Regions from separate parts of the Cytobacillus pseudoceanisediminis genome, predicted to be linked through region 1. Evidence: a T-box and tRNA genes for the amino acid it is inferred to sense, from the RefSeq annotation. Region 1 holds a T-box; the other regions hold tRNA genes.
What was found. A T-box is a leader RNA that pairs with one kind of tRNA and senses whether it is charged. The one in region 1 lies ahead of thrS (threonine--tRNA ligase), so its partner is inferred to be a tRNA-Thr.
Positions count from the first base shown of each region.

Region 1 (3,249 bases):
TGTAAGTAAAGATACCGAAGAGGGATTAATTGGAAGAAAATTGGCTGCGGTTTTAAAAAGAGTGTCCGCAGGTATTTGCTTTCAAGGCTGGCAGCAGAGGTTTCCTTCGCCCTTTTCAAGAGCTGATTTTAAACTGTCCAGTACACCTGACCAGGCCATTTGATGCCAGTTTATTGCTTCAATCCAATCTTCATGATTCTTAAATCCTCTATGTTCAACAATCACCTTTGATGAATTTTCATGGATTGCCTGGAAACTTACATGAACAGTTGTTAATTCATCCTCATTATTCATTAAATCCTCAAATTGGTCTGGGCCTTTCCATGTGAACTCAAGCTCATTTTCAGTAATAAGCTTAGTAATTTTACATCCCTTCGTATTCATGCCCGTACTATTTCCGGGAATAAAATAAAGCTCATAAGCTCCGCCTTCCTTAGCTTCTACTTTCGCTTCAGGTGCAAACCATTCAGATACCCTATCAGAGATTGTCCAAGCGAGCCATACCAGATTGAGTGGTGAATTGATTGTTGTCTCATTAATAATGGCTTTCTCAATTGCAGTGGTTTTCAAAATAATCCTCCCCTAAGTGTAAAATTATTACATTTAAATAATAACATTATTTTGAAAATTAAGATATTGTTAACTGGAGAAAATTCGGAGAGATAGATTATTTGTAAAGAGGAAAGCCCAAAAGGAATAAATTCCTTCTGAGCTTGAAAGATTTATCTGCCGCCGTTTGTTTCATTAATAAACCGCTCAATTACTTCCTCAATGCTCATCACACCGATATTTCCCTCTTTACGTTTTCTCAGTGACAGGGATTGCTGCTCCATTTCTTTATCACCAATCACCAGCATGTAGGGAACTTTCTGTTTTGCGGCTTCCCTGATCTTGAGTCCCATTTTCTCTGTTCTAAAGTCGGCTTCAGCACGGATGCCTGCTTCTTCCAATTGTGATTTCACATAGTCTGCATATTCAGCATGCGAGTCAGAGATTGGAATGATCTTTGCTTGAACGGGTGACAGCCACAGTGGGAAATCGCCTGCAAAATGTTCAATTAGAATAGCCATGAAACGTTCAACTGAACCAAAAATTGCCCTGTGAATCATAATGGGAAGGTGAAGTTTGTTATCTTCACCAACATATGCACAATTAAACTTTTGCGGCATTTGAAAATCCAGCTGGACAGTACCGCATTGCCAGCTTCTGCCGAGCGAATCCAATATATGAAAGTCAATTTTCGGCCCGTAAAACGCCCCATCACCAGGATTAATCTGATAGTTTACTCCTTTGTTTTTCAAAACAGATTCCAAAGCTCCTTCAGCACGTTCCCACATTTCTTGTGATCCCATGTATTCCTCCGGGCGTGTTGAAAGTTCAACTTTATAGTCAAAACCGAAATGGGAGTAGAACTCATCAATTAGGACAAGTATTTTATCAATCTCGGCCTCAATCTGATCAGCCATCACAAATAAATGGGCGTCATCTTGAGTGAACGACCGGACTCTTAACAGTCCATTCAAAGAACCCGAGAGTTCGTGTCTGTGGACTAATCCCAGCTCCGCATAGCGGAGAGGCAATTCCCGGTAGCTTCTCCGTTTGCTATTGAAAACCAATATCGCACCCGGGCAGTTCATGGGCTTTATCGCATAATTTTGCTCATCCACATTTGAGAAATACATATTTTCATGATAATGATTCCAATGGCCGGATTGTTCCCAAAGTTCCTGTTTCATCATAATCGGTGTCTTAATTTCCTGATAGCCTGCCCGCTGGTGTTTTCGTCTCCAATAACTTTCAAGTTCATTTCGCATCACCATTCCATTTGGCAGGAAAAAGGCATTCCTGGGGCTTCCTCCATGGATGTGAAAAGCTCCAGCTCTTGACCTAACTTTCTATGATTTATTTTTTCTGCTTCCATTTCAATTCCTCCTGATTTTTAGTTATAAAAAAAGACCACACTCCTCCCAAACATAGGGACGAGTGTGGTCGTGGTGCCACCCTAATTCCATAAAGCAATCGAAAGACTGTTTTATGCTCAAAAAGATAACGGATTCCCCGATTATGGATACTCTGATATAGATCATTTCCCCATAATAGCTCCAAGGCGGTAAATCATTCCCTTTTCTTCAGGGCTTGCAGCCGGTGACCCTGATCTCTGGAAAGAAAATAAAGAATGATTCATGTCCTTATCAACGCTAATTATATAGTTTTAATTAAAATAAAAAGCCGCACTCATCCCAGCAAAAGGGACGAGTGCGGCCGTGGTTCCACCCTAATTCCATAAAGCATGCCGAAAGACTGCTTTATGCTCAAAAAGATAACGGATTCCCCGATTATGGATACTCTGATATAGATCATTTCCCCATAATAGCTCCAAGGCGGTAAATCATTCCCTTTTCTTCAGGGCTTGCAGCCGGTGACCCTGATCTCTGGAAAGAAAATAAAGAATGATTCATGTCCTTATCAACGCTAATTATATAGTTTTAATTAAAATAAAAAGCCGCACTCATCCCAGCAAAAGGGACGAGTGCGGCCGTGGTTCCACCCTAATTCCATAAAGCATGCCGAAAGACTGCTTTATGCTCAAAAAGATAACGGATTCCCCGATTATGGATACTCTGGTATAGATCAATTCCCCATAATAGCTCCAAGGCGGTAAATCATTCCCTTTTCTTCAGGGCTTGCAGCCAAATGGCCCTGATCTCTGGAAAGAAAACAAAGAAAGATTCGTATCCTTATCATAGCTCATATTTATATTTTTACTGATTTTATTACACATTTTGGAAAAGGTCAAGAGGGTTAATAAAACTTTTAAATCCTAATGAAACAACCCCGATTCCTTTGATTTTTTCATTAGCGCTTTTGTTTTTCTGCTTAATGGCTCTTTCAGGAAGGTTCCAATTAATAGTGCAATGAAACCGAATAGCGTCAGGACCAGAAGGTCTCTGTAAACTCTTTCCCAAACAATGCCTCCAACAGCTTCTCTCATTAAATCAATGGCATAAGAGAAGGGCAGGAAGGGGTGGATGGTTTGGAAAAATTCAGGAAGCAAGGCGGTCGGATAGGTTCCGCCAGCACCTGCAATCTGAAGCACCAGCAAGACAATCGCCATGGCTTTTCCTACATCGCCAAATACAGATACTAATGTATAAACAATTAATATAAACACTAAACTGCTTATCAGTCCAAACAGGATAAACCATACTGGTTCAGCTGCATCCACTCCGAGAATTAAGATATTCCCTA
Region 1 covers NZ_CP097349.1:3,526,540-3,529,788, reverse strand. The annotation lists gene M5V91_RS18985 (SRPBCC family protein) at 82-570, opposite strand; partial or broken gene thrS (threonine--tRNA ligase) at 723-1,921, opposite strand; T-box leader at 1,973-2,205, opposite strand; T-box leader at 2,246-2,479, opposite strand; T-box leader at 2,520-2,754, opposite strand; gene M5V91_RS18975 (YhgE/Pip domain-containing protein) at 2,822-3,249, opposite strand, start outside.

Region 2 (3,249 bases), 1.5 Mb from region 1:
GCCCAGGCGACTGTTTAGCAAAAACACAGGTCTCTGCGAAGCCGCAAGGCGAAGTATAGGGGCTGACGCCTGCCCGGTGCTGGAAGGTTAAGAGGAGAGGTTAGCGCAAGCGAAGCTTTGAATCGAAGCCCCAGTAAACGGCGGCCGTAACTATAACGGTCCTAAGGTAGCGAAATTCCTTGTCGGGTAAGTTCCGACCCGCACGAAAGGCGTAACGATCTGGGCACTGTCTCAACGAGAGACTCGGTGAAATTATAGTACCTGTGAAGATGCAGGTTACCCGCGACAGGACGGAAAGACCCCGTGGAGCTTTACTGTAGCCTGATATTGAATTTTGGTACAGCTTGTACAGGATAGGTAGGAGCCTGAGAAGCCGGAGCGCCAGCTTCGGTGGAGGCGTCGGTGGGATACTACCCTGGCTGTATTGAAATTCTAACCCGCGCCCCTTATCGGGGCGGGAGACAGTGTCAGGTGGGCAGTTTGACTGGGGCGGTCGCCTCCTAAAAAGTAACGGAGGCGCCCAAAGGTTCCCTCAGAATGGTTGGAAATCATTCGCAGAGTGTAAAGGCACAAGGGAGCTTGACTGCGAGACCTACAAGTCGAGCAGGGACGAAAGTCGGGCTTAGTGATCCGGTGGTTCCGCATGGAAGGGCCATCGCTCAACGGATAAAAGCTACCCCGGGGATAACAGGCTTATCTCCCCCAAGAGTCCACATCGACGGGGAGGTTTGGCACCTCGATGTCGGCTCATCGCATCCTGGGGCTGTAGTCGGTCCCAAGGGTTGGGCTGTTCGCCCATTAAAGCGGTACGCGAGCTGGGTTCAGAACGTCGTGAGACAGTTCGGTCCCTATCCGTCGTGGGCGCAGGAAATTTGAGAGGAGCTGTCCTTAGTACGAGAGGACCGGGATGGACGCACCGCTGGTGTACCAGTTGTCTTGCCAAAGGCATCGCTGGGTAGCTATGTGCGGAAGGGATAAGTGCTGAAAGCATCTAAGCATGAAGCCCCCTCGAGATGAGATTTCCCATAGCGTCAAGCTAGTAAGATCCCTGAAAGATGATCAGGTTGATAGGTCAGAGGTGGAAGCGTGGCGACATGTGGAGCTGACTGATACTAATCGATCGAGGACTTAACCAAGTTATATGGTTATTACTCGGCAAATGCTTCTTCATACATTATCTAGTTTTGAGAGAATGAAAAATATGAAATTTTCTCTTGAAAAATCCTAAAAAGACGGTATAATAAAACTTGTCTTTGGAAAATAGTCTGGTGGCGATAGCGAGAAGGTCACACCCGTTCCCATACCGAACACGGAAGTTAAGCTTCTCAGCGCCGATGGTAGTTAGGGGCTGTCCCCTTGTGAGAGTAGGACGCTGCCGGGCGATAATAATGGAGGATTAGCTCAGCTGGGAGAGCATCTGCCTTACAAGCAGAGGGTCGGCGGTTCGATCCCGTCATCCTCCACCATTAATTTAAATGTACAAGCTGCCGGTGTAGCTCAATTGGTAGAGCAACTGACTTGTAATCAGTAGGTTGGGGGTTCAAGTCCTCTCGCCGGCACCATTTCAACGAGCCATTAGCTCAGTCGGTAGAGCATCTGACTTTTAATCAGAGGGTCGAAGGTTCGAGTCCTTCATGGCTCACCATTTTAATTTCATATTGCGGGTGTGGCGGAATTGGCAGACGCACCAGACTTAGGATCTGGCGCCGCAAGGCGTGGGGGTTCGACTCCCTTCACCCGCACCATTCTTTATGCGGAAGTAGTTCAGTGGTAGAACATCACCTTGCCAAGGTGGGGGTCGCGGGTTCGAATCCCGTCTTCCGCTCCATTTATTGCCGGGGTGGCGGAACTGGCAGACGCACAGGACTTAAAATCCTGCGGTAGGTGACTACCGTACCGGTTCGATTCCGGTCCTCGGCACCAGTAGAATTTAACATTGCGCCCGTAGCTCAATTGGATAGAGCGTTTGACTACGGATCAAAAGGTTAGGGGTTCGACTCCTCTCGGGCGCGCCATTATATACGGGGAGTAGCTCAGCTTGGTAGAGCACTTGGTTTGGGACCAAGGGGTCGCAGGTTCGAATCCTGTCTTCCCGACCATTTATTATTGGGGCCTTAGCTCAGCTGGGAGAGCGCCTGCTTTGCACGCAGGAGGTCAGCGGTTCGATCCCGCTAGGCTCCACCATATTTTAACACTTCGGCGGTGTAGCTCAGCTGGCTAGAGCGTACGGTTCATACCCGTGAGGTCGGGGGTTCGATCCCCTCCGCCGCTACCATTTAATTCATCGATGCTGGACCTTTAGCTCAGCTGGTTAGAGCAGACGGCTCATAACCGTCCGGTCGTAGGTTCGAGTCCTACAAGGTCCACCATTTTCATTTATACGGAGGAATACCCAAGTCCGGCTGAAGGGATCGGTCTTGAAAACCGACAGGCGGGTCAAACCGCGCAGGGGTTCGAATCCCCTTTCCTCCTCCATATATTTAATAATATTATCGCGGGGTGGAGCAGTCCGGTAGCTCGTCGGGCTCATAACCCGAAGGTCGCAGGTTCAAATCCTGCCCCCGCAATCTGGTCCGGTAGTTCAGTTGGTTAGAATGCCTGCCTGTCACGCAGGAGGTCGCGGGTTCGAGTCCCGTCCGGACCGCCATTTTTACAAAAAATAAATAATATGTGGCTCAGTAGCTCAGTCGGTAGAGCAAAGGACTGAAAATCCTTGTGTCGGCGGTTCGATTCCGTCCTGAGCCACCATTTTAGAACCTTATGCGGGTGTAGTTTAGTGGTAAAACCTCAGCCTTCCAAGCTGATGATGAGGGTTCGATTCCCTTCACCCGCTCCAAAATGGGCCTATAGCTCAGCTGGTTAGAGCGCACGCCTGATAAGCGTGAGGTCGATGGTTCGAGTCCATTTAGGCCCACCATTTTATATTATTGTTCCGCAGTAGCTCAGTGGTAGAGCATTCGGCTGTTAACCGAACGGTCGTAGGTTCGAATCCTACCTGCGGAGCCATATATGGGGAAGTACTCAAGTGGCTGAAGAGGCGCCCCTGCTAAGGGTGTAGGTCGGGTAACCGGCGCGAGGGTTCAAATCCCTCCTTCTCCGCCATATTGGCCCCTTGGTCAAGCGGTTAAGACACCGCCCTTTCACGGCGGTAACACGGGTTCGAATCCCGTAGGTCATACAAAAAAGCTGTCAACAATTTGTTGGCAGCTTTTTTGTTGTCTTTTCTGTTCCAGCCTGCCCTCGGTTAGT
Region 2 covers NZ_CP097349.1:4,983,568-4,986,816, forward strand. The annotation lists rRNA gene M5V91_RS26565 (23S ribosomal RNA) at 1-1,136, shown strand, start outside; rRNA gene rrf (5S ribosomal RNA) at 1,265-1,381, shown strand; tRNA gene M5V91_RS26575 (tRNA-Val) at 1,391-1,466, shown strand; tRNA gene M5V91_RS26580 (tRNA-Thr) at 1,487-1,562, shown strand; tRNA gene M5V91_RS26585 (tRNA-Lys) at 1,570-1,645, shown strand; tRNA gene M5V91_RS26590 (tRNA-Leu) at 1,661-1,745, shown strand; tRNA gene M5V91_RS26595 (tRNA-Gly) at 1,754-1,828, shown strand; tRNA gene M5V91_RS26600 (tRNA-Leu) at 1,835-1,923, shown strand; tRNA gene M5V91_RS26605 (tRNA-Arg) at 1,939-2,015, shown strand; tRNA gene M5V91_RS26610 (tRNA-Pro) at 2,023-2,099, shown strand; tRNA gene M5V91_RS26615 (tRNA-Ala) at 2,109-2,184, shown strand; tRNA gene M5V91_RS26620 (tRNA-Met) at 2,199-2,275, shown strand; tRNA gene M5V91_RS26625 (tRNA-Ile) at 2,293-2,369, shown strand; tRNA gene M5V91_RS26630 (tRNA-Ser) at 2,383-2,475, shown strand; tRNA gene M5V91_RS26635 (tRNA-Met) at 2,494-2,567, shown strand; tRNA gene M5V91_RS26640 (tRNA-Asp) at 2,571-2,647, shown strand; tRNA gene M5V91_RS26645 (tRNA-Phe) at 2,673-2,748, shown strand; tRNA gene M5V91_RS26650 (tRNA-Gly) at 2,763-2,836, shown strand; tRNA gene M5V91_RS26655 (tRNA-Ile) at 2,841-2,917, shown strand; tRNA gene M5V91_RS26660 (tRNA-Asn) at 2,932-3,006, shown strand; tRNA gene M5V91_RS26665 (tRNA-Ser) at 3,012-3,102, shown strand; tRNA gene M5V91_RS26670 (tRNA-Glu) at 3,107-3,176, shown strand.
Region 2: it has a tRNA-Thr gene. The T-box ahead of thrS (threonine--tRNA ligase) is inferred to sense a tRNA for this amino acid. The anticodon was not compared.

Region 3 (3,249 bases), 450 kb from region 1:
TAGTACCTGTGAAGATGCAGGTTACCCGCGACAGGACGGAAAGACCCCGTGGAGCTTTACTGTAGCCTGATATTGAATTTTGGTACAGCTTGTACAGGATAGGTAGGAGCCTGAGAAGCCGGAGCGCCAGCTTCGGTGGAGGCGTCGGTGGGATACTACCCTGGCTGTATTGAAATTCTAACCCGCGCCCCTTATCGGGGCGGGAGACAGTGTCAGGTGGGCAGTTTGACTGGGGCGGTCGCCTCCTAAAAAGTAACGGAGGCGCCCAAAGGTTCCCTCAGAATGGTTGGAAATCATTCGCAGAGTGTAAAGGCACAAGGGAGCTTGACTGCGAGACCTACAAGTCGAGCAGGGACGAAAGTCGGGCTTAGTGATCCGGTGGTTCCGCATGGAAGGGCCATCGCTCAACGGATAAAAGCTACCCCGGGGATAACAGGCTTATCTCCCCCAAGAGTCCACATCGACGGGGAGGTTTGGCACCTCGATGTCGGCTCATCGCATCCTGGGGCTGTAGTCGGTCCCAAGGGTTGGGCTGTTCGCCCATTAAAGCGGTACGCGAGCTGGGTTCAGAACGTCGTGAGACAGTTCGGTCCCTATCCGTCGTGGGCGCAGGAAATTTGAGAGGAGCTGTCCTTAGTACGAGAGGACCGGGATGGACGCACCGCTGGTGTACCAGTTGTCTTGCCAAAGGCATCGCTGGGTAGCTATGTGCGGAAGGGATAAGTGCTGAAAGCATCTAAGCATGAAGCCCCCTCGAGATGAGATTTCCCATAGCGTCAAGCTAGTAAGATCCCTGAAAGATGATCAGGTTGATAGGTCAGAGGTGGAAGCGTGGCGACATGTGGAGCTGACTGATACTAATCGATCGAGGACTTAACCAAAACGAAAAGCGGAGGCGACTGTTCAACTTTGAGAGACGTTGGAGAGCCGGCCATTCAAATCCTGGTTTTGGGATTTGGAGGGACGGATCGAAACGGCCGAGAGGTTAGGAGCCGAAGCTAGACAAGTCATTGGTGAATACTCGGCAAATGCTTCTTCATACATTATCTAGTTTTGAGGGAACGAAAAAATGAAATTTCCTCTTGAAAAAAACATTAAAAGAAAGTATAATCATACTTGTCTTTTGAAAATAGTCTGGTGGCGATGGCGAGAAGGTCACACCCGTTCCCATACCGAACACGGAAGTTAAGCTTCTCAGCGCCGATGGTAGTTAGGGGCTGTCCCCTTGTGAGAGTAGGACGCTGCCGGGCTGTTTACAAATACCACTTTTCCGCAGTAGCTCAGTGGTAGAGCATTCGGCTGTTAACCGAACGGTCGCAGGTTCGAATCCTGCCTGCGGAGCCATTTCCATAAAGCCCTTTTGGGAATTATGAGCTGTTGCTTCCATAGCTCAGCAGGTAGAGCACTTCCATGGTAAGGAAGAGGTCACCGGTTCGAGCCCGGTTGGAAGCTCTTTTAATGTAGACAACTAGAGTACTAGGCCCCTTGGTCAAGCGGTTAAGACACCGCCCTTTCACGGCGGTAACACGGGTTCGAATCCCGTAGGGGTCACCATAATGGAGGATTAGCTCAGCTGGGAGAGCATCTGCCTTACAAGCAGAGGGTCGGCGGTTCGATCCCGTCATCCTCCACCATATTTGCCGGTGTAGCTCAATTGGTAGAGCAACTGACTTGTAATCAGTAGGTTGGGGGTTCAAGTCCTCTCGCCGGCACCATCTTTTTTATAGATGGAGGGGTAGCGAAGTGGCTAAACGCGGCGGACTGTAAATCCGCTCCTTCGGGTTCGGCAGTTCGAATCTGCCCCCCTCCACCATTTATTTTTAATAAAAACACAAAAAACTGGACAAGCTATGAATGTCCTTTTTATTTTGTAATTATTGGGCTATAGCCAAGCGGTAAGGCACCGGACTTTGACTCCGTCACTCGCAGGTTCGAATCCTGCTAGCCCAGCCATTTTTGAGCCATTAGCTCAGTCGGTAGAGGATTTTAAAAGATTGCAGCATCGAAGCGTTACATCCTGAATGGCAAGCTTTTAAAATCTGCGACAAAGACCGCAGGGCTTTGAAGCACATCTGCAAATGAAGTTTAGGCATCAGAATTATATTTCGAGCCATTAGCTCAGTCGGTAGAGCATCTGACTTTTAATCAGAGGGTCGAAGGTTCGAGTCCTTCATGGCTCACTTTATAGAAAAACACAGACCTTGGGAATCGAGTCCTGAAGGTCTTACTTGTGAATATAAATATGTTTGCGGAAGTAGTTCAGTGGTAGAACATCACCTTGCCAAGGTGGGGGTCGCGGGTTCGAATCCCGTCTTCCGCTCCAAATAAATGGGGCCTTAGCTCAGCTGGGAGAGCGCCTGCTTTGCACGCAGGAGGTCAGCGGTTCGATCCCGCTAGGCTCCACCATCATACATAATACGACATTCCTTAAACCAGCATGGTTTAGGGATTTTTTATTTTATTTCACAAAACAATAAGTGGCAAAACTTAGAAAGTTACTATGGTATTTTTAGAAGCTTCTTTTTCCGGCAGCCGCATATATATACACGATTTTGTCGAGTTGAGTCATGTGTTTGAAAGCGGTTAAAATATGAGTATGAAGGGAAAGGGAGGACTTTACTATGAAAAGACAGAAATTATCGATAATTGGAATGCCAATGGATCTTGGCCAGATGAGACGCGGTGTGGACATGGGGCCAAGTGCGATCCGATATGCCGGTGTGAATGAGCGATTAAAGTGTTTATTCGAAGAAATCCATGACCAGGGCGATATTGCCATCGGCCGTCCGGAAGTTCAAATCGATCCAAAATCAAATCTTAGAAACTTGGACCTTATTGCTGAAAAAACAGAAAAACTGGGCGAAGAAGTTGATAAAGCAATAGAAAGTGGTTCTTTTCCATTAGTACTGGGCGGGGATCACAGCATCGCAATTGGAACATTGGCCGGTGTTTCGAAGCACTACAAAAATCTTGGGGTAATCTGGTATGATGCCCACGGGGATTTAAATACAGCTGAAACATCACCTTCAGGGAACATACATGGCATGCCTCTTGCGGTAAGCCTGGGAATTGGCCACCCGCTTTTAACCAATGTAGGGGGATATGCTCCAAAGGTTAAGCCAGAGAATATTGTCATTATTGGGGCAAGATCTTTGGATGAAGGAGAGCGGGAGCTTATTAAGGAAAAAGGCATTAAAGTATACACCATGCACGAAATTGACCGGCTTGGGATGACAAAGGTTATGGAGG
Region 3 covers NZ_CP097349.1:3,972,842-3,976,090, reverse strand. The annotation lists rRNA gene M5V91_RS21480 (23S ribosomal RNA) at 1-881, shown strand, start outside; rRNA gene rrf (5S ribosomal RNA) at 1,134-1,250, shown strand; tRNA gene M5V91_RS21470 (tRNA-Asn) at 1,270-1,344, shown strand; tRNA gene M5V91_RS21465 (tRNA-Thr) at 1,380-1,452, shown strand; tRNA gene M5V91_RS21460 (tRNA-Glu) at 1,480-1,554, shown strand; tRNA gene M5V91_RS21455 (tRNA-Val) at 1,559-1,634, shown strand; tRNA gene M5V91_RS21450 (tRNA-Thr) at 1,640-1,715, shown strand; tRNA gene M5V91_RS21445 (tRNA-Tyr) at 1,730-1,813, shown strand; tRNA gene M5V91_RS21440 (tRNA-Gln) at 1,879-1,953, shown strand; tRNA gene M5V91_RS21435 (tRNA-Lys) at 2,108-2,180, shown strand; tRNA gene M5V91_RS21430 (tRNA-Gly) at 2,249-2,323, shown strand; tRNA gene M5V91_RS21425 (tRNA-Ala) at 2,331-2,406, shown strand; gene rocF (arginase) at 2,622-3,249, shown strand, end outside.
Region 3: it has a tRNA-Thr gene. The T-box ahead of thrS (threonine--tRNA ligase) is inferred to sense a tRNA for this amino acid. The anticodon was not compared.